DNA from 3 places in the Streptomyces sp. NPDC026672 genome. Region 1 is predicted to be linked to each of the others. Evidence: riboswitches for the same ligand, from Rfam matches in the RefSeq annotation. Region 1 holds a riboswitch; each other region holds the start of a gene.
What was found. Region 1 has a riboswitch for cyclic di-AMP ahead of AB0F77_RS08565 (transglycosylase SLT domain-containing protein). Riboswitches for the same ligand answer to the same signal wherever they lie in the genome.
Positions count from the first base shown of each region.

Region 2: another riboswitch for cyclic di-AMP. It lies ahead of AB0F77_RS06295 (transglycosylase family protein); the one in region 1 lies ahead of AB0F77_RS08565 (transglycosylase SLT domain-containing protein).
Region 3: another riboswitch for cyclic di-AMP. It lies ahead of AB0F77_RS09435 (NlpC/P60 family protein); the one in region 1 lies ahead of AB0F77_RS08565 (transglycosylase SLT domain-containing protein).

Region 1 covers NZ_JBEZXS010000006.1:40,342-47,894, forward strand. Annotated here, with positions in the region: gene fahA (fumarylacetoacetase) at 1-298, opposite strand, end outside; gene AB0F77_RS08550 (ATP-grasp domain-containing protein) at 535-1,779, shown strand; gene AB0F77_RS08555 (FAD-dependent oxidoreductase) at 1,805-3,007, shown strand; gene AB0F77_RS08560 (HAD family hydrolase) at 3,195-4,001, shown strand; gene AB0F77_RS08565 (transglycosylase SLT domain-containing protein) at 4,013-4,504, opposite strand; cyclic di-AMP (ydaO/yuaA leader) riboswitch at 4,510-4,690, opposite strand; gene AB0F77_RS08570 (polyprenyl synthetase family protein) at 5,350-6,360, shown strand; gene AB0F77_RS08575 (DUF2092 domain-containing protein) at 6,753-7,553, shown strand, end outside.
Region 2 covers NZ_JBEZXS010000004.1:271,521-278,525, forward strand. Annotated here, with positions in the region: partial or broken gene AB0F77_RS06285 (cytochrome P450) at 926-1,435, shown strand; gene AB0F77_RS06290 (transglycosylase family protein) at 1,637-2,674, shown strand; cyclic di-AMP (ydaO/yuaA leader) riboswitch at 2,872-3,039, shown strand; gene AB0F77_RS06295 (transglycosylase family protein) at 3,044-3,760, shown strand; gene eno (phosphopyruvate hydratase) at 4,105-5,391, shown strand; gene AB0F77_RS06305 (septum formation initiator family protein) at 5,493-5,969, shown strand; gene AB0F77_RS06310 (DUF501 domain-containing protein) at 6,042-6,641, shown strand; gene AB0F77_RS06315 (Ppx/GppA phosphatase family protein) at 6,638-7,005, shown strand, end outside.
Region 3 covers NZ_JBEZXS010000006.1:219,247-226,799, reverse strand. Annotated here, with positions in the region: gene AB0F77_RS09445 (M23 family metallopeptidase) at 1-1,462, shown strand, start outside; gene pcrA (DNA helicase PcrA) at 1,534-4,062, opposite strand; cyclic di-AMP (ydaO/yuaA leader) riboswitch at 4,408-4,576, shown strand; gene AB0F77_RS09435 (NlpC/P60 family protein) at 4,585-5,790, shown strand; gene AB0F77_RS09430 (hypothetical protein) at 5,978-6,961, shown strand; gene AB0F77_RS09425 (hypothetical protein) at 6,977-7,330, opposite strand.

The DNA of each region.
Region 1 (7,553 bases):
GGTGCAGCAGCGGGGCGATCACCTCGCGGTGCGCGGGGACCGTCACCCACGCGGTGAGTGCGCGCCGCACGTCGGACCAGGCGGTGCGGCCGGCCGCCAGCAGCGGCCCGAGGTCCGGGCGGGCGAGCAGGGAGACGTACGGGGAGCCGAGCGCGGCGGCCGCGGCGCCCGCGTCGAGCACGTGGTCGCCGAGCCGGACGCCCACCCTCCGCTCCGTGGAGCCGGAGGGAGAGAACACGCCGTAGGGAAGGTTGTGCGGGCCGAAGGGGTCGCCCTCGGGGACGTCGAAGGGGGGCATGGGGTGCTGCCTCACTCTCATCCGTGCCGGGCACGGCCGAACGTTCCAGGTGGTCGCGGCTCAGGTTACGGGGGAGTCACCGCCCTCGGGCAATGTCTAAAGAGTTCGCAATGTCCGGATAAGCCTTGTCGGAGTACCCAATTCCGGCTTAGCGTCCTTTGGGGGACGCGGGCGGGGTGGGTCCGGTCCGTGGAGGGGGACACGTGGGGGGACCCGTGGCCAGGAATGCCGTCGGCGTGCCGTTCGAGGCGGACCGTGATGTGCCGGGACTGATCGTCAAGTTCGGCGACTACCCGCTGCACCACGGCGGCGTCGGAGCGATCCGCAGCCTGGGCCGCCTGGGCGTCCCCATGTACGCGATCACGGAGGACCCGTACACACCGGCGGCCTCCTCCCGTTACCTGGAGCGGGCGTTCGTCTGGCCGACGAGCGGCGCGGAGGACCCGGGCCACCTGGTGGAGGGGCTGCTGCGGATCGGCCGGCGCATCGGCCGCCCGGCCGTCCTGATCCCGACCGACGAGGAAGCGGCCGTCCTGATCGCCGAGCACCAGGACGCGCTGGGCGAGCGGTTCCTCTTCCCGCGGGTCGACCCCGGACTGCCGCGCCGCCTGGCCAGCAAGCAGGGGCTGCACGAACTGTGCGTGAAGCACGGCGTGCCCAGCCCGGAGGCCGCCTTCCCGGAGTCCTACGACGAGATCGTGGAGTTCGCCGAGAAGGCCCGCTTCCCGGTGGTGGCCAAGAACCGCGAGGCGTTCGTGCGGCGCCGGCGGCCCGCGGTGAACGGCACCACCCGGATCACCACCCGGGAGGGCCTGCTCGCCCTCGCCCGGGACTGGGGCGAGCGACCTGGCGTGATCCTCCAGGAGTACCTGCCCCGGGAGCAGGCCGAGGACTGGATCGTGCACGCCTGCTTCGACGCGGACTCGGTGCCGCTCGCCCTGTTCACCGGCGTCAAGGTGCGCTCCTGGCCGCCGCACGCGGGGATGACGGCGCACGCGTACGTCGTCGACAACCCCGAACTCGCGGACCTCGCCGCGCGGTTCGTCAAACAGATCGGCTTCACCGGCATCGTCGACCTCGACCTGCGCTTCGACCGCCGCGACGGGCGGTACAAGCTCCTCGACTTCAACCCGCGCATGGGCGCCCAGTTCCGGCTCTTCGAGAGCGGGGCGGGCGTGGACGTCGTACGGGCCATGCACCTGGACCTGACCGGACGCGCCGTCCCGGAGGGGGAACAGCGCGCCGGTCACCGCTACGTCGTGGAGAACATCGACCTCCCCGCCCTCCTCGCCTACCGGCGCAGCGGCTACACGACGCCGCACGCGCCGCGACGGGCGAGCGGGACGGAGCTGGCCTGGTTCGCGGGTGACGACCCGCTGCCGTTCCTCACGATGCTCGCGCGCTTCGTGCGGCCGGGCGCGAAGCACCTCTATCAGCTGTGGCGCACCCACCGTCGCGGCGGGGCGACCAGCACGAAGTAGGCGACACGTCCTGGGGAGGGACTTCGTGATCCGACCGGTAGCAGTCATCGGTGCGGGCCCGTTCGGCCTGTCCACCGCCGCGCATCTCAGGGCGCGCGGCATCCCCGTCCGCGTCTTCGGCGACCCCATGGTGAGCTGGCGCGACCACATGCCCGCCGGAATGCTCCTCAAGTCGACCCCGGCGGCCTCGACCATCGACGCCCCGCAGACCGGCCACACCCTGGCCGACTACTGCGACGCGGCCGGCCTGCGCCGGCTCGTGACCGACGAGGACGTCATCCCGGTGGAGACCTTCGTCGGGTACGGCGAGTGGTTCCAGCGCAACCTGCTGCCCGGACTCGAGCGGGTCCGGGTCGTCTCCGTCGACCGGCGGGGCGGGGGCGGCTTCGAACTCGATCTGGACTCGGGGGAGTCGTTCACCGCCCGCGCGGTCGTCGTCGCGACCGGCCTGTCGGGACTGGCGCACCTCCCGCCGGAGCTGGCCGGGGCGACGGCGGGCGGACCGGCGCCGGCGGGCCCGGTGTCGCACAGCTCCCAGCACCACGACCTCGGCCGGTTCTCCGGAAGGGAACTGATCGTCGTCGGGGCCGGCCAGTCCGCGCTGGAGACGGCGGCGCTGGCGGCGGAGGCGGGCGCGCGGGTCAGGGTGGTCTCGCGCGGCCGGGGCCGGGTCGCCTTCGGCGCACCGCCCTGGAAGCAGCCGCGGCTGCGCCCCGAGTCGCCCTTCGGCCGCGCCTGGTCGCTGTGGGCCCTCAGCTACTACCCGCAGCCCTACCGTCATCTCCCGGCCCGCGCCCGCCACTACCTGGTCCGCCGGGTCCTCGGGCCGCTCGGCGCCTGGTGGTTGCGCGACCGCTTCGAGGGCAAGGTGGAGGTCCGCGAGGTCGAGCGCGTGCTGGGCGCGGCCACCGAGGACGGCGGCACGGTCCTCACCGTGCGCACCCACACCGGGGCGACGTACCGGCTGGTCGCCGACCACGTCGTCGCGGCCACCGGTTACCGCGTGGACACCGCCGCGATGGACTTCCTCGGCGCGGGCCTGCGGACCGCGCTCACGGTGAGCCGCGGCGCACCGGTGCTCGGCGCCGGATACGTCTCGTCGGTGCCGGGCCTCTACTTCACCGGCCTGCCCGCGGCCTCCTCGTACGGGCCGGTGATGCGCTTCGTCTGCGGCACCGCGTTCGCCTCGCCGCGCCTGGCCGCGCATCTGGCGGCGGCCCACGGCTGAGCCCGCGCCCGCGTCCCTGCGGTGCGGTGGGCCGCGGTCCCGGCGGCGCGACGAGCCGCGCTCCAACAGCGCGGTGGGCCGCGGGCCGGACGTGGTGAACCGCACAACTTAGCGCGGGTCACCCGGGGTTGAACAGCTCGGGACGACGGGGTGAGTGATCGGAGCGCGTTGTCCGTATTCTCTGATCATGGCCGTACCTCCCCGCTGTTCACTCGTCGCCACGGACCTTGACGGAACGCTCCTGCGCGGTGACGACACACTCTCCGACCGGTCGCTCGCGGCGCTCGCGCGGGTGACCGAGGCGGGGGCCCGGCACCTCGTGGTGACCGGCCGCCCGGCGCCGAGGGTGCGGCCGCTGCTCGACGTCCTCGGCTCCACGGGCCTCGCGGTGTGCGGGCAGGGGGCGCAGGTGTACGACGCCGGAGCGGACCGGCTGCTGTGGTCGGTCACCCTGGACCGGGAACTGGCCGAGACGGCGCTCGGCAAGATCGAGGCCGAGGTGGGGGAGGTGTACGCGGCCGTCGACCAGGACGGGGTGGACGGGCTCACGCTCGTCGAGTCCGGGTACGTGATGCCCCATCCGACGCTGCCCGCCGTGCGGGTGGAGCGGCGCGACGACCTGTGGTGCGCGCCCATCAGCAAGGTGCTGCTGCGCCACCACAGCCTGTCGGACGACGAGTTGGCGGCGACGGCGCGTTCGGTGGTGGGTTCGCTGGCGACCGTGACGATGTCGGGGCCGGGGACGGTGGAGCTCCAGCCGAGCGGCATCACCAAGGCGACCGGTCTGGCGCTGGCCGCCGAGCACCTGGGGCTGAGCCGGCGGGAGGCGATCGCCTTCGGGGACATGCCCAACGACATCCCCATGTTCCACTGGGCCGCCCACGGGGTCGCGATGGCCAACGCGCATCCCGAACTCAAGGCGGTGGCCGACGAGGTCACCTCGTCCAACGAGGACGACGGCATCGCCGTCGTCCTCGAAAGACTGTTCGCGTGAGGGGTGCCGGCCTAGTAGGCGCCGTGGACGTTGTCCATCGAGCCGTAGCGCGCGGCGGCGTAGTTGCAGGCCGCGGTGATGTTGGCGACCGGGTCGTAGATGTCGAACGACGTGCCGACCACGTGGTAGGCGTTGAACGTCGGGTCGATCACCTGGAGCAGGCCCTTGGAGGGGGTGCCGGCGGCGGCGTTGGAGTCCCAGTTGTTGATGGCCATGGGGTTGCCCGAGGACTCCCGCATGATGTTGCGGTAGATGCCGTTGTACGTGCCCGGGATGTGCCGCTCCGCCATGATCGCGAGGGATTCGCGGATCCAGCCGTCGAGGTTGTTCGGGTAGCCGGCCAGGGTCGTGGCGGGCGTGGTGCTCGTGGACGCGGGGGCCGCGGAGGCGCCGGTGGCGCCGATCAGCGGAAGGGCGAGTACGGCGGCGCCGGTACCGGCGACGACGAGGGTGCGCACCAGGCGGTTGGCGCGGAAACGGCTGTGCTGAGCGGCAGCGGGCATGTCGGAATTCCTCTCCGGCCGCCTGCGAGGTGAGCTGTCGGGTTCGGGCGGGGAGGTGCCCGGCCGGGTCGCGGGGACGCGACACGACTTCACCCCGAGCCGTTCCGGTACGACGGGTGTCGTTCCGGTCCGGCGACTTACCTGGGTCCCCCGCTCCTGCCGTACGTGAATGAGTTCGTTGATGGTCGTGTCGGACGCCGGCAGGATTAGGCGTTCGCCCGACAGGCCCGGAACGTATGCGACAGCACATGTCCGGAACAAGTGGCTGACATGCGGCTCGTACCAATTGACCTTGGTCCGGTGCGTATGGGGCGCTTGATCCTTTGCGGTTGCCAACACTCAACTCGCTTGCCGGGCAAGGGTGTGCAAGGGTTTCTCCAGGTATTCCTCCCGAGGGGCACAAGTGACCCAACTCACGCGCGGAGGGGTTCGGCCGTTATATCCACCAAGGGGAATCGGAGTATTAATAGCGGCAAAACGGGCACGTCGGTCCGCATCGGTCGGTATTGCTCCCGGGGTGTGTTCCGGGGGTGCGGAATTCGCTTTTCCGTGACCCTTCGAGGGGTATACGTGACACCGCTCACGATCGACGGAGGTGAGGGTGGAACCGTGCGTGTGGTGTCGGTCGTTGTCCCGGCACGTAACGTGTAGTCGAGAAATATCGCCCATATGAGTCATATGGGCCGATGGGAAACATACCGGCCGAGCGGTGGTACCGCCCGGTCCGGCCGGGTGGGCGCTATCGGTGATCGAAACATGACCGGATACGCTGACTCGGGTGAGGGCAGCGACCTATCGACAAACCGTGTGACCGCCAGCAGACACCAGCAGACAGGAGACCCCTCGTGACCGTCGTCGGGCCGTTCGGGCTGAGCGTGCGGGACCAGGCTCTGGAAGCCGATGTCCAGGCCGGATTGACGGCTGTCGAAGAAGGCTTGCTCGAAGCCACCAAGAGCGAGGTCCCGTTCATCACGGAGGCCGCGCAGCACCTGGTGCGCGCGGGCGGGAAGCGCTTCCGGCCGCTGCTCGTGATGCTGGCGGCGCAGTTCGGCGATCCGTACGCACCCGGGATCGTGCCCTCGGCCGTCGTGGTCGAGCTGACCCACCTCGCGACGCTGTACCACGACGACGTGATGGACGAGGCGGCGGTGCGGCGCGGGGTCGACAGCGCCAACACCCGCTGGGGGAACTCGGTCGCGGTCCTCACCGGCGACTTCCTGTTCGCGCGGGCCTCGCAGATCCTCGCCGACCTCGGCCCGGAGGCGGTCCGGGTCCAGGCCGTCGCGTTCGAACGGCTCGTCACCGGGCAGATCCTGGAGACCGCGGGGCCGTCGGACGGACGGGACCCGGTCGAGCACTACCTCGACGTGCTGGGCGGCAAGACGGGGTCGCTGGTCGCGGTGTCGTGCCGGTTCGGCGCGATGATGTCCGGGGCTGACGAGACGGTCGTGGACGTGCTCACGCAGTACGGCGAGCGGCTGGGCGTCGCGTTCCAGCTCGCGGACGACGTGCTGGACATCGCGTCCGACTCGCGCGAGTCCGGGAAGACGCCCGGGACGGATCTGCGCGAGGGCGTGCCCACGCTGCCGGTGCTGCGGCTGCGGGAGCGGGCGGCGCGGCTGGGGCTGGCCGAGGACCTCGCGCTGTGCGAGCTGCTGGACTCCGACCTCACGGACGACGCGCGGCACGCCGACGCACTGGCCGCGCTGCGGGCGCATCCGGCGCTGGAGCAGGCCCGGCGGGACACCGTGCGGTACGCGGAGGACGCGCGGTCGGCGTTGGCGCCGTTGCCGGAGTGCGATGCGAAGGCCGCGTTGCTGGAACTCTGCGACGCGGTGGTCCACCGAGCGGGCTAGCCGGCCTTCCTGCCCACCCACCCGACTCGGTCCCTCGAACAGCACCCCCACGGGGCTCCACCCCGGACCCCGGAGGGGCGCACCCCGCGAGGCTGCCGACCGTCCCCACGCGCGTTGGGTGGGACGCCCCCTTCCCCGTGGAACTCCGGCCCCCGCCCGCCTCCCGCCGAGCGCCGCCCTCCCTCCCCCTACGGGACCGTCCCTCCGTCGCCTCCCCGTGTCATACCGGAGGTGTACACGGAGTTGGGACCGAGGGGTGACGATTGCGGGGGAGGGATTTGGTCTGATGGTGAGCACGGAAATCACCACTCCTCACCGATTCGGGTGAGAATGGCGGCTCAGGGTGGGAGAAGTGCGAGGCGGCCGCCGCCGACGACGGAGGTAAGGCAGACATGGCACCGTACGAATCCGACGAGGTCGAGGACGTGCGCTCGGGGCGCCGCAGGGCCGCCCGTTACGTCGTCCCGGTCACGGTGGTGGGGGTGGCGGCAGCGACCATCGGGCTCGTCCCGGCGCTCGCCGACTCCGGTGACCCCGACCTGCCGAAGATCACCGCGCAGCAGCTCATCGAGAAGATCGCCAAGTCGGACGTGCAGCAGCTGTCCGGCACGGTGAAGGTCAGCACCGACCTCGGCCTGCCCGACCTGGGCGGCCTGGAGAACAGCCTGCTCTCCGGCGCGACCCCCTCGGGCGGGGACTCGTCCGCCGACCCGAGCGCCAAGCTCACCGAACTCGCCACCGGCACGCACACCCTGCGCGTCGCCACCGACGGCCCGGACCGCCAGAAGCTCTCGCTGATCGAGAACGCCGCCGAGTACAGCCTCATCCACAACGGCAAGGACGTCTGGGGCTACGACAGCAAGTCCAACGAGGTCTACCACGGCACCGCGGACGAGTCCGGCCGCGGCCAGACGCACGAGCCCCCGGCCACGCCGAAGGACTTCGCCGACGAGGCCCTGAAGTCCGTGGACGACACGACGTCCGTCACGGTCGACGGCACCATGCGGGTGGCCGACCGCGACGCCTACAAGCTGCTCGTCCGCCCGAAGCAGTCCGGCACCACGGTCGGCGCCCTCAGCATCGCCGTGGACGCGAAGACCGGTATGCCGCTGAAGTTCACGCTCACCCCGGCGAGCGGCGGCGCGGCCGTGCTGGACGTGGGCTTCACCCAGGTCAGCTTCGCCCGGCCGGCC
Region 2 (7,005 bases), on a different contig from region 1:
GAAGGACGAAGGCCGCCTCAAGGCGATGGCGGAGGAATGGGTCAGCAGCCTGCCCGGTGACAAGGAGAAGTACGAGGAGCGGGTCACCGACTTCGCCGCGAAAATCGCGACCCAGGAAGACCTCATCGACCGGAAGGTGCCCGAGTACATCAGGGCTGGCGTCGACCCGGTCGTCCTCAAGGCGTCGGTCAAGGAGATGCAGCAGGAGCTGGAGGAGTTCCGGAAGCAGAAGAAGTTCGCGGAGCAGTGGTTGGAGGCGTACGCCGAGTATGAGCGCCAGGCACACAATCTCGTCGACATCGCGAACAACGCCCGCGAGCGCCTGGAGAACATGACGCTGGAGGAGCGCAAGGAAATCTTCGACATGTTCAACATTAGGGTCACCCCCGGCACGATGGAGAACACGTCCAAGCCTGGCGCCAAGTGCGACGTGAGCCAGTGGCACTGGAAGACCGGAACCCTCGTCCCGCCGGACCCGACCGACGAGGAATGGGAAACGGTCCTCGCGGTCCTGCGGACGTTCTTCTACGGGAAGGCGAAGAAGCACTTCACCACGAAATATGACATCCGCGCGCAGTTCTGCGGAATGCTCCACCGCCTGCGCCACGGCCTCTCCTGGAACGACATGCCCCTCACCTGGGGGCCGATCGATCCCATGCGGACTCGACAGCTCAAGTGGTGGCAGAAGGATGCCTGGCCCGCGGTCATGGAGGCCCTCGGCGCGGACAAGAGGGGGGTGGAGGCATACCGCCGGCCGACCCTTCCTCAGCTCACGGTCACCGGCCAGCTTCGTGCCGGCCTGCTGGCGGAGGTGCGGAGCGAGGCGCCCAGGGACAAGGGGGAGAGCGCGATCATCGACCCCAACGCGGTCAAGGCGGACGGGCCCGGCTACTCCATTCTTTCTGCTACCGGTCAGATCGGCGTCGAGACGACGGTCAACCTCATCGGCAACGGCACGTACGCGCTGCTCACCCACCCCGAGCAGCGCCGCCGCCTGCAGAGTTCCCTCGCGGCGGGCGAACGCGGCCTGCTGGAGACCGGCGTCGAGGAACTCCTGCGCTACGACGGCCCGGTGGAGCTGGCGACCTGGCGCTTCGCCACCGAGCCGCTGCGCGTCGGCGGACAGGACATCGCGGCCGGCGACCCCGTGCTCGTCGTCCTCGCGGCGGCCGACCGGGACCCCGAGCGGTTCGCCGACCCGGACGTCCTCGACCTCGGCCGACGTGACAATCAGCACCTCGGATACGGGCATGGCATCCACTACTGCCTCGGCGCACCCTTCGCCAGGCTCGAAGGTCAGACCGCGCTCGCCACCCTCCTCACCCGCCTCCCCGACCTCCGACTCGCGGTGGAACCAACCGATTTGCGGTGGCGTGGTGGGCTCATCATGCGCGGACTGCGCACTTTGCCCGTGGAGTTCACACCCGTACCGTAATCAACCCCCGTGCCCCGAACCGTTCCTCGGCCGGAGGCATGTGCGCGGGGCAAGGTGACGCACGCTCAACTCCGTGATCTTCACGTGATCTGCGCGGCATGAACTTGTGACAGTGATCGTCAGTCGATACGTTCACTCGTCAGCGTGGCACTCCCGCACCACCGCCGCGCCGGTCAACGCTGTCGCACGAAAGGCAACCGCATGCTCTCCGGGAACGGTCGTCACCGTCGCCCCCGTCAGGCTCCGGCTCTCCTCGTCGCGGCCGGAGTGACCGGCTCCGCCATCGCCATCCCCCTCCTCGGTGCCGGCGGCGCGAGCGCGGCGGACGGCACCACCTGGGACAAGGTCGCCGAGTGCGAGAGCGGCGGCTCCTGGAGCGCCAACACCGGCAACGGGTACTTCGGCGGTCTCCAGCTGACCCAGGACTTCTGGGAGAAGTACGGCGGCATGGAGTACGCCTCCAGCCCCGACCAGGCCAGCCGTTCGCAGCAGATATCCGTCGCCGAGAACATCCTCGCCCACCGGGGCACCGCCCCCTGGGCCACGTGCGCGCTGCTGTCCGGGCTGAGCGCCAAGTCGGGCTCGGTCGACGTCGACACCGGCGTCTCGGACGACGATGCGTCCGACCCCGAGGACTCCTCCACCCCCTCGGGGCTGTCCGATTCATCGAATTCCAGTGACTCGTCCGGTTTGCCGGACTCGTCGCCGTCGGACGGTTCTTCGCACGGTTCCTCCCGTGACTCGTCCCCCTCCTCGCCGTCCGGGTCCGCGTCGCACGACGGCCGGGACGACAAGGGCGACGAGGACGGCAAGGGCGGAAGCACGGGTGACGACCACCGCTCCTCCCGGTCGTCCGGGGCGGACACCTCGCGGATCCCCGCTCCGGCCGCCTCGACCGAGGCGGACGAATCGCCCGTCGTGCTCCCCGGGGCCGACTCCGCCGACAAGTCGGCGCAGAGCGGCGGCTCCTGGAGCCTCGTCGACACCGGCGCGCTCGGCGGCGGCAGACACCGTGGCGGCAGCGCGGAGGAGACCCAGGAGAACGGGACGAAGAGCCAGACGGTCGAGTCGTCGGGCCGTCACGCCTACACGGTCCGCGACGGCGACACCCTCTGCTCCATCGCCGACTCCCTTGACCTGGACGGCGGGTGGCGCAAGCTGTACGCCGACAACCGGGCGGCCGTCGGTGTCGACCCGAACCACATCGCCCCCGGTCAGACCCTGGAACTCAACGCCTGAAAAGGTGTGAACCAGGCGGAGTTGACGTCCTGATTCGCCATTGAATGTCCGCTTTGGTGAAAGTGTGGGATGAGTCTCAGAAGCCCTGATCGTCTTTGATATTCCGCGGATCGCGTGTCTACGGTCATGTCCGCTCGTCACCACGAGCCCCGGCTGCCGCAACGCCGAGTCCTGCCAGCGGCCGTACGGGAACAGTCGTCGCGTCAGCGCCGCAGGCAGGAGCGGGGGACCCAAGGTAGGCGCCGCGCCGGTCGTTGGACCGGGGTGGCTCGGGGTGAAGCCGTGCCTCTTCACGGGGGCACGGCCGGGCAACTCAACCGGCCCGAACCCGACAGCTCACCTCGCAGGCGTCGGTGAGGGGATCGATCCATGCTGTTCTCCGGCAAGGGCAAGCACCGCCGTCCGTCCAAGGCCACTCGTGCCATCGCGTTCGCCGGTGTCACCGGCGCCGTCGTCGCCGTCCCGCTCATGGCGGCCGGCAACGCCTCCGCCGCCACCGCGTCCCAGTGGGACGCCGTCGCCCGGTGCGAGTCCGGCGGCAACTGGTCCATCAACACCGGCAACGGCTACTACGGCGGTCTCCAGTTCTCCGCCTCCACCTGGGCCGCGTACGGCGGCACGCAGTACGCCTCGACCGCCGACAAGGCCACCAAGTCGCAGCAGATAGAGATCGCCGAGAAGGTCCTCGCGGCGCAGGGCAAGGGCGCCTGGCCGGTGTGCGGCACGGGTCTGACCAGCACGCCGTACAGCGGTGGCGGCACGTCGAGCAGCGCCCCGTCCTCCTCCTCCGGCTCCTCCGGCTCCACCGGCTCGTCGAAGTCCACGACCGCGAACCGGTCCACCGAGAAGCCGGCCGCGTCGCGCTCCAGCGAGCGTCCGGCGCCGAGCAGGACCGTGACGACGCCGACCGGCAAGAAGGTCGAGAAGGGCGACGGGGAGTACAAGGTCGTCAAGGGCGACACCCTCAGCTCCATCGCCCAGAAGCACAAGGTCGCGGGCGGCTGGAAGAAGCTGTTCGACCTCAACAAGGACATCGTCCGGGACGCCGACCTCATCTACCCGGGTCAGCAGCTCCACCTGAAGTAACCCACCCCCGGCCCGGGCGCCCCCACGCCCCCCACGAGGGCCACTTCCCCCCCACACAAGGGCCGCCTCCCCCACGAGGCCCCCGGTCTCCCCGCCCCGGTGCGTGTTCCCCCGTACGCACCGGGGCGGGGTTTCGTCCGTCCGGGGTCGGGGGCAGGGTGTCCACCGTTCCCGTCGGCTCCATCCGATTTCCACCCAGGATTTGTTCCGAGGTGGAACAATACGGTCCGTTCGTGTGTGTCCACGGGACGGTCGGTCGGCTGGCCGATGGCCCCGGGGCGGTTAGGCTCTAGTCGCAAGGCCCACACAGCCCCGCACTTCCAGCGTCACATCCCAAGAAGGAGATGCTCGTGCCGTCCATCGACGTCGTCGTAGCCCGGGAAATCCTGGACTCCCGAGGCAACCCCACGGTCGAGGTCGAGGTCGGCCTCGACGACGGCAGCACGGGTCGTGCCGCCGTTCCCTCCGGCGCCTCCACCGGCGCCTTCGAGGCCATCGAGCTCCGCGACGGTGACCCCAACCGCTACCAGGGCAAGGGCGTCGAGAAGGCCGTCCTCGCCGTCATCGAGCAGATCGGCCCCGAGCTGGTCGGCTACGACGCCACCGAGCAGCGCCTGATCGACCAGGCCATGTTCGACCTGGACGCCACCGACAACAAGGGCTCCCTCGGCGCCAACGCCATCCTCGGCGTCTCCCTCGCCGTGGCGCATGCCGCCTCCGAGGCCAGCGACCTCCCCCTCTTCCGCTACCTGGGCGGCCCGAACGCGCACCTGCTCCCGGTGCCGATGATGAACATCCTGAACGGCGGCTCGCACGCCGACTCCAACGTGGACATCCAGGAGTTCATGATCGCCCCGATCGGCGCGGAGTCCTTCTCCGAGGCCCTGCGCTGGGGCGCCGAGGTCTACCACACCCTCAAGAAGGTCCTGAAGAGCAAGGGCCTGGCCACCGGCCTCGGCGACGAGGGCGGCTTCGCCCCGAACCTGGAGTCCAACCGCGCCGCCCTCGACCTCATCCTGGAGGCGATCAAGGAGGCCGGTTACGTCCCCGGCGAGCAGATCGCCCTCGCGCTCGACGTCGCCGCCTCCGAGTTCTACAAGGACGGCAAGTACCTCTTCGAGGGCAAGGAGCGCTCCGCCGCCGAGATGACGGAGTACTACGAGGAGCTCGTGGCGGCCTACCCGCTCGTCTCCGTCGAGGACCCGCTGTTCGAGGACGACTGGGCGGGCTGGAAGGTCCTCACCGACCGGCTCGGCGACAAGGTCCAGATCGTCGGCGACGACCTGTTCGTCACCAACCCGGAGCGCCTGGCCCGCGGCATCGAGGAGGGCACCGCCAACGCCCTGCTCGTCAAGGTCAACCAGATCGGCTCGCTGACCGAGACCCTGGACGCCGTCGAGCTGGCCCAGCGCAACGGCTTCAAGTGCATGATGTCGCACCGCTCCGGCGAGACCGAGGACGTCACCATCGCCGACCTGGCCGTCGCCACCAACTGCGGCCAGATCAAGACCGGTGCCCCGGCCCGCTCCGAGCGCGTCGCCAAGTACAACCAGCTGCTGCGCATCGAGGAGATCCTGGACGACGCCGCGGTCTACGCCGGCCGCAGCGCCTTCCCGCGCTTCAAGGGCTGACCCGGTAGGGGCCAGGCCTTGGCCAGTCCTCCGTACGTCCCCGTACTCGGTCCCGTACCGTGTCCGGGGACGTACGCGCATGGGCGACGGGAGGCGGGAAGATGGCCGTGAAGGACCGGGACCGGTTCTCCACCGCGACCAGGCTGCGGCTGCTCGGCGAGCAGACGGCGGCCCGCGTCTACCGCTCGCAGACCAAGCGCCAGGCCCGCCGCTCCCGGCTCACCGGCCGCGCGGCCCTGCTCGCCATGGTCCTGTGCTCGCTGGTCGTCGCCCTCGCCTACCCGATGCGGCAGTACGTCTCGCAGCGCGCCGAGGTCGCCGACCTCCAGCGGGAGCGGGAGCAGGCCCGCGAGCGGGTGGAGCAGCTGCGCGACCTCAAGGCACGCTGGCAGGACGACGCGTACGCCGAGCAGCAGATCCGGATGCGGCTGCACTACGTGATGCCGGGGGAGACCGGATACGTCGTCATCGACCCGGGCGCGGCCCGGCAGACCCGCGCCGATCTGGCCGCCGCCCAGCGGCCCTGGTACTCCAACGTCTGGGACGGTGTCGACAAGTCCGACGCCTCCGACCGCTGAGCGACCGTCGGCCGGCGCACGCGCGCACGGCGGCGGCCCACTGAACGACAGAAAGACATCCTGAAGACAGCCATGCACACGCCCCCGCCGCCCACCCCGCGCACCGAGCCCACCGACGCGGACGTAGAGGCATTCAAGCAGCAGCTCGGGCGTCCGCCGCGCGGCCTGAGGGCCGTCGCGCACCGGTGCCCGTGCGGGCAGCCGGACGTCGTGGAGACGGCCCCCCGGCTGCCGGACGGCACGCCCTTCCCGACGCTCTACTACCTGACGTGCCCCAAGGCCGCCTCCGCGATCGGCACACTGGAGGCGAACGGCGTCATGAAGGAGATGACGGAACGCCTCGGCACCGACCCGGAGCTGGCCGCCGCGTACCGGGCCGCGCACGAGGACTACGTCCGGCGCCGCGACGAGATCGAGGAGCTCACCGGCTTCCCGAGCGCGGGCGGCATGCCGGACCGGGTGAAGTGCCTGCACGTGCTGGTGGCCCACTCGCTGGCCGCCGGCCCCGGGGTGAACCCGCTGGGCGACGAGGCCCTGGCGATGCTGCCCGAGTGGTGGCGCAAGGGACCGTGCGTCGTGACCGGGCCGCCCTCCGGCGAGGGCTGGCAGGTCGAGACGAGTGACAGCGGCGGACACTTCGCCTTCAAGCCCGTCGAGGAGGACGAGAAGTGACCCGTGTCGCCGCCGTCGACTGCGGTACGAACTCCATCCGGCTGCTGGTCGCGGACGCCGACCCGGTGACGGGCGAACTCGTCGACCTGGACCGGCGCATGACGATCGTGCGGCTCGGGCAGGGCGTCGACCGGACCGGCCGGCTCGCGCCCGAGGCGCTGGAGCGGACCTTCGCCGCGTGCCGCGAGTACGCGGCGGTGATCAAGGAGCACGGGGCGGAGCGGGTGCGCTTCGTCGCCACGTCCGCGTCGCGCGACGCCGAGAACCGGGACGAGTTCGTCCGGGGCGTCCTCGACATCCTGGGCGTGGAGCCCGAGGTCATCTCGGGGGAGCAGGAGGCGGAGTTCTCCTTCATGGGCGCGAC
Region 3 (7,553 bases), 180 kb from region 1:
TCCGGCGTCCGATGCCGCCTCGGCGCACTACGCGTACAGCAGACACGACGCCCAGTACGGCGACTTCACCACCTACGGCGGCTACGACGCGAACGGTTTTCCCACCGGCGCCCCCGCCACCGCCGGCTTCGAGTCGGACCCCCTCTTCGGCGGCCTTCCGGGTGACGTCCACACCGGCGCGTACGACACCACGCACTGGTCGACCGGCAGCCACCAGACCACGGGGTACGACCCGTACGCCGCCCAGCAGCAGGCCCTCCACGACAGCGGCGCCTACGACAGCGGTACCTTCGACGGCACCGCCTGGGCCGTCCCCGCGCAGGCCACGGTCGTCGACGCCGGCCAGTGGGACGCCACCGCCTGGGCCCAGACCCAGCCCGCCGACCCCACCCAGCAGTGGGAGTGGGGCACGCAGACCTTCGAGACCGGCGCGTACGACGCCACGCAGTGGAACCCGGACGGCACGGACCCGGCCGCCGACCCGTACGCGCTGCACTCCGCGCCGACCGAGTCCTACGAGCAGCCGCACCTCACGTACGAGGACACCCCGGCCCACACGGACCCGACGTCGTACGACGAGCCGTACGACGAGGAGCACTCCTACGACGAACAGGCCCCGCTGGACGCCGAGTCGGGCGCCACCGGGGAGATGCCCCCGGTGGCGTCGCTGCTGGAGGACCAGGAAGAGGTCGTCCCGGTGCCGCGCGCCGGCTCGCGCAGCGCGTCCCGCTCCCGCCGGCGTACGCCCGCCAAGCGCTCCGCGCTGCTGACCGTCGCCGTGCCCTCGGCCTGTGTGATGGGCGTGGCCGGAATCGCCGCCGCCTCCGTGGGCACCACGGGCGGCGAGGGGACCGAAGCCGCCACCACCGCCTCGGACGTGCGGGCGGTGCAGCCGTCCGCCGCCAACAACAAGCTGGACACCCAGCTCGAAAGCCTCTCGGCGGGCGCCGACGACTTCGCCGACCGGGCCAGCCGCACCCAGGAGCGCATCGACCTCAAGGCGCAGCAGGCCCTGGAGAAGAAGCGCGCGGCGGAGGAGGCGGCCCGCAAGGAGCGGCTGCGCCCCAAGTTCGCGCTCCCGGTGCTCCAGCACGGTCTGAGCGCCTACTTCGGCCAGGCCGGCATCAACTGGATGTCGGTGCACACGGGCATCGACTTCCCGGTTTCGTACGGCACGACGGTGATGGCCGCGACGGACGGCACCGTCCGCACCCAGTGGAACAGCGCCTACGGCAACATGCTGATCCTGACGGCGAAGGACGGCACGGAGACGTGGTACTGCCACCTCTCCAGCTACCGCGTCCCGTCCGGCACCGTCGTCAAGGCCGGTGACCCCATCGCGTACTCCGGGAACTCCGGCAACTCCACCGGCCCGCACCTGCACTTCGAGGTGCGGCCCGCGGGCGGGGCAGCGATCGACCCGCTGCCGTGGCTGCGCAGCCACGGCCTCGACCCCGGCTGAGCCGGCCCCGAGCCGTCACGCGAGGACCGCGGTGACCCGCGGTCTTCACCCCTCACCTCATCGCCCGTCGGCTACAGCTTCTCCACCGGCGCGTAGCGCAGCACGAGCCGCTTCGGCTTGCCGTCGCCGAAGTCGATCGTCGCCTGCGCGTTCTCGCCCTCGCCCGTCACGACGACGACCGTGCCCAGTCCGAACTGGTCGTGCGTCACCCGGTCGCCGACGGACAGGGCCACCACCGGCTTCTGCGTGGCGCGCTTCGTCGCGAACCCGGACGCGCCCGACGCCGAGGAGCGCGAGCGGGTCGAGGAGAGCGAGGCCGCGATGCCGGACGCCGGTCCTGAGGACACGGGCGCGGTGGCGCCCGTGCGCTTCCACTCCATGTGCGCGGCCGGGATCTCCTCCAGGAAGCGGGAGGGCGGGTTGTACGACGGCTGGCCCCAGGCGCTGCGGACCGTCGAGCGGGTGAGGTACAGCCGCTCCCGCGCGCGGGTGATGCCGACGTACGCGAGGCGCCGCTCCTCCTCCAGTTCCTTGGTCTGGCCGAGGGCCCGCATGTGCGGGAAGACGCCGTCCTCCATGCCGGTCAGGAAGACCACCGGGAACTCCAGGCCCTTGGCGGTGTGGAGGGTCATCAGTGTGATGACGCCGGAGCCGTCCTCGTCCTCGTCGGGGATCTGGTCGGAGTCGGCGACCAGCGCGACCTGCTCCAGGAAGTCGGCCAGCGTGCCGCCCAGGGCGGCGGCGCCCGGAGCGGGGGCGGCGGCGTCCGGTGCCGCCGCGCCCTCCCCGCGCTCCTGCTCGAACTCCAGGGCGACGGCGGCGAGTTCCTGGAGGTTCTCGATCCGGGTCTCGTCCTGGGGGTCGGTGGAGGACTGCAACTCGGCGAGGTAGCCGGTGCGTTCGAGGACGGCCTCCAGCACGGTCGCCGGTCCGGCGCCGGACTCGACGATCGTCCGCAGGTCCTCCATCAGCGTGTTGAAGCGCTTGACGGCGTTCGAGGAGCGCGCGGCCATGCCGTACGCCTCGTCCACCCGGCGCAGGGCCTGCGGGAAGCTGATCCGCTCGCGCTGGGCGAGGGCGTCGATCATCGCCTCCGCGCGCTCGCCGATGCCGCGCTTGGGAACGTTGAGGATGCGGCGCAGCGGCACCGAGTCCTCGGGGTTGGCGAGCACCCGGAGGTAGGCCAGGACGTCCCGGACCTCCTTGCGCTCGTAGAAGCGGACGCCGCCGACGACCTTGTAGGGCAGGCCGACGCGGATGAAGATCTCCTCGAAGACACGGGACTGGGCGTTGGTGCGGTAGAAGACGGCGACGTCGCCGGACTTCGCCCGGCCCGCGTCGGTGAGGCGGTCTATCTCGTCGGCGACGAACTGCGCCTCGTCGTGCTCCGTGTCGGCGACATAACCCGTGATCAGCGCGCCCGCGCCCGCGTTGGTCCACAGGTTCTTGGGGCGGCGGGACTCGTTGCGCTCGATGACCGCGTTGGCGGCGGACAGGATCGTCTGTGTGGAGCGGTAGTTCTGCTCCAGGAGGATCGTCGTGGCGTCCGGGTAGTCCTCCTCGAACTGCAGGATGTTGCGGATCGTCGCGCCGCGGAAGGCGTAGATCGACTGGTCGGCGTCGCCCACGACGCACAGTTCGGCCGGCGGGAGGTCGTGCTCGCTCGGCGGTGTGTCCTCGTCGTGCTCGCGGGTGCCGACGAGTTCGCGCACGAGGGCGTACTGCGCGTGGTTGGTGTCCTGGTACTCGTCGACGAGGACGTGCCGGAAGCGGCGGCGGTAGTGCTCGGCGACGTCCGGGAAGGCGCGCAGCAGGTTGACCGTCGTCATGATCAGGTCGTCGAAGTCGAGGGCGTTCGCCTCGCGCAGCCGGGACTGGTACAGGGCGTACGCCTGGGCGAGGGTCTTCTCAAAGCCGTCGGTGGCCTGCCCCGCGAAGTCCTCCTCGTCGATCAGCTCGTTCTTGAGGTTGCTGATCTTGGCGCTGAACGACTTCGGCGGGTAGCGCTTGGGGTCGAGGTCGAGGTCACGGCAGACGAGCGCCATGAGCCGCTTGGAGTCGGCCGCGTCGTAGATCGAGAACGACGACGTGAAGCCGAGCTTCTTGCTCTCGCGGCGCAGGATGCGCACGCACGCGCTGTGGAAGGTCATCACCCACATCGCGTTCGCGCGCGGGCCCACGAGCTGCTCGACGCGCTCCTTCATCTCGCCCGCGGCCTTGTTGGTGAAGGTGATCGCGAGGATCTGGCCGGGATGCACGTTCCGCTCGCCGAGGAGGTGCGCGATGCGGTGGGTGAGCACCCGGGTCTTGCCGGAGCCGGCGCCGGCGACGATGAGCAGGGGGCTGCCGGCGTGGACGACGGCCGCGCGCTGGTTCTCGTTCAGCCCCTCCAGCAGGGCCGCCGCGTCGAGCGCCGGACGGGGGGCGCCGCCGCGGTAGTACGCGTCGCGGTCCGGGGGCGCGTCGAACTTCCCGCCGAACAGATCGTCCGGAAGCGGCTCCGGAGCGTGATCGTCCTCGGGCGGGGGCGGAGGTTCCTCCTCGGACCCGTGGGGGGCCTGGAGGTTCGCCAGGAAGCTTTCGTCAAAGAGGCTGCTCATCGCTCTCCGAGTCTAGGGCGCCCCACTGACAACCCGCCGCCACCCCGGGAACATCCCCGGATTCCGCGTCCGCACGACGCCCGTCCCACCGCCCACGACCACCCCCGGGTCGCCCGGTCACGGTGCGCGACGGGTCGCATACCACGAGGTGGGAGCCGTGGACGGGAGATCAGAAACGAACAAATCACCCTCGATCGCAGCACATCGATCACGTCCCGCCCCACCTTGACCAAAGGTCACGAAAATGTATCGGGCATATCACCCATCAACCTTCACAGGCGCCACACGAGTTGGCTACCGTTCCGGGCGGGCCGTACGACCTCCACCGGCGAACGACGCCGGGCCGCGCGGCCTCCGTCGAGTCCGGACGCCTGTGGGGCGGCCGGAGCCGGGGACCCACCGACCTTGGGGTGAATCGGCCCAACTCCCTTCGGGGACCGGGCCGTAGGGCAACCCTTCCGAACCACCCGCCCGAACCCGACAGCTAACTCGGTAGGCGGAACATGGAAGGAGTCGCCTCCTTTGGCGTCGCACCGCAAGTCCCGCCCCGCCGGTCCGCGCATCGCGGGCATGGGGACGCCCGTCCTCGCCACCGCCGCCCTCACCTCCGTGGCCCTGCTCTCCCAGACCGCCAACGCCGCACCCTCGACACCCTCGACCGACGGCAGGCCGAGCGTCGAGGAGGTCCAGAAGAAGGTCGACGACCTCTACCGCCAGGCCGAGTCCGCGACCGAGAAGTACAACGCGGCCAAGGAGCAGACCGGCAAGCAGCGCAAGCAGGTCGACACGCTCCTGGACGACGTGGCCCGTCGTACGGACGAGCTCAACAAGGCCCGCGAGGAGCTGGGGACGTTCGCCGCAGCCCAGTACCGGACCGGGGCCGCCGCGCCCGACACGGCCACGTTCCTGCTGGCCGACAGCCCCCAGGACTACTTCGACCAGTCCCAGCTGATGAACCGGATGACCTCCCGGCAGAAGCAGGCGGTCGACGACTACGTCACCCAGCAGTCCGCGACCATGAAGAAGCGGCAGGAGGCCACCAAGAGCCTGGAGACGCTCGACAAGTCGCAGAGCGAGCTGCGGACCGCCAAGGCGATGGTCCAGAAGAAGCTGGCCGGCGCGCGTGAACTGCTGTCCGACCTGACGGCCGAGCAGAAGGCGCGGCTCGCGGCGATCGAGAAGCAGAAGCAGGAGGAGGCCGCGCGGCAGGCCGCGGAGCTGGCCGAGAAGCAGGCGGCGGAGAAGGCGGCCCAGGAGAGCGGCGAGGCGTCCGCGTCGACGGGGACCTCCGGCTCGACGGACACCTCCACGTCGGACACGTCGGGGTCGTCGGACACCTCGGGATCGTCGGGGTCGGGTTCCTCGTACGCCTCCAAGGCCGACCAGGCGCTCGCGTTCGCCCGCGCGCAGATCGGCAAGCCGTACGTGTGGGGCGCCACCGGGCCGGACTCGTACGACTGCTCCGGCCTCACCCAGGCCGCGTGGCGGGCCGCCGGCGTCACCCTTCCGCGCACCACGTGGGACCAGGTGAACGCGGGCACCACGGTCTCCCTCGCCGACGCGCAGCCGGGTGACCTGATCTTCTTCTACGACGACATCAGCCACGTCGGCCTCTACATCGGCGACGGCATGATGATCCACGCCCCCAAACCGGGCGCCTACGTCCGCGAGGAGTCGGTCTACTACGGCGGCGCCTCCATCATCCACAGCGTGGTCCGCCCGGCCTGACCGGAGGAACCCGGGCGGGGCCGCCGGAGAAACGGATCCCGCCCGGACCCGCGCGTCGATTCGGGCGGCCTCCCCGTGCGTACCGGACGCCGCGCGCCCACGGGACGCGTCCCGCATCGGCGGGTTTTCGACGGGTGCCCGCGTGTGGGCGGGAGCGGAGCCGGGTGGTGATCCTTAGCATCGGGACATGTCCGGTTTCTCCCCTCTTCGTGTCTGGTGGACGCGGCGCCCGCCCGCCGCGGGGGCCGCCGTGATGGCCACCGGGATCCTGTCCGTGGGGCTGGAGCTGGCCGGGCACGCGTTCCTGTCCCGGGTCTTCCTGGTGCTGGCCTGCGTCGCCTGGCTCGCGCTCGCCGTGACCTTCGTGACCGGGCTGCTGCGGGAGCGGACGCGCTGGACGGCCGAGGCACGGACACCGGACGCGCTCACCGCCGTGGCCGCCACCGCCGTCCTCGGCATCCGGTTCTCGCACTTCGGCGCCCAGGGTGTGGCCGAGGCCCTGCTGGCGCTCGCGGCCGTGCTCTGGCCCGTCCTGCTGCTGCTCGCCGTACCGCGCTGGGGCCGCCGTATGCACGGCGGGGTGTTCCTCGCCTGTGTCGCCACCCAGGCGCTCGCCGCGCTGGCCGCCACGATCGGCGGGGCCGTGGCCACGGCCTGGCTCGCGCACGCCGCGCTGGTGCTGTTCTGGCTGGGCCTCGTCCTCTACGGCCTCGCCCTCACCCGCTTCGACCCGCGGCAGCTGACGGAGGGCGCCGGCGACCAGTGGATCGCGGGCGGCGCGCCGTCCGTCTCCGCGCTGACCGGAGCGGCGCTGCTCACGGCGGACACCCCGCGGCTGTACCTGTGGAACGAGGACGACCAGGACGTCCTGCGCAAGGTGACCGTCGTCCTGCTCGTCCTCGACCTGACCTGCTACGTCGTCCTGCTGGCCGGCGAACTGCTGCGGCCCCGCGCGCGTCGTGACGTGCGCAACTGGGACGTGCGCCGCTGGGCGACCGCCTTCCCGATGGGTATGACGGCGGCGGCCACGCTGTCGGTCGCCGCCGCCGTCGGCGTCCCCTGGCTCAGGGGCCCGGGGCAGGCACTCGTGTGGATCGCCGTGGCGGTGTGGGTCGCGGTCGCCGCGGGCGCGCTGCTGACGGCCCGCGCCGCGATCGGCTCCGCCCGCTGAGAGCGCCGCCGCACCTCACGTCCACAGCACCGCGATGAAGACGTTCACCACCGTCAGCAGGCCGACCAGCCCGAACAGCCGCTTGTCGACCGTCTCGTCGTCCCGCTTCACATAGACGAGCCCGAGGATCACGATCAGCACGGCGAGCTTCACGCCGATCTTGACGGTGTTGACGTGGTGGTCGTCGGCCTGGTTCAGACCGACCAGGACGACACCGGTCACCAGCATCGTCAGCGCGCCGTGCAGCATCGCGGGGACGAAGCGGGCGGTGCCCTTGCCGATCGACTTCATCTGGGTGAGGAAGCCACCGAGGAGCGCGGCGATGCCGATGATGTGCAGGCCGACGAAGAGATGGATGAGTACGTCCATGGCTCCGGAGCCTAGCCAGAGGCCCACGTGACCCCGGTCACCGCCCCCACCTCCGGCCCCCACCTCCGCACACTCCCACAGAGCGCATATATGCGCCGCATAGCATCTCGCGGCCCCCGCCCGGCCCGGAACCGCCGCTTCGGTCATCACTCCCCGTGAAGTCGGCGGCTCCCGCCGCGGATCACGGTCGCATACGGTCACCCTCGGTCCCCTGCCGCCACTT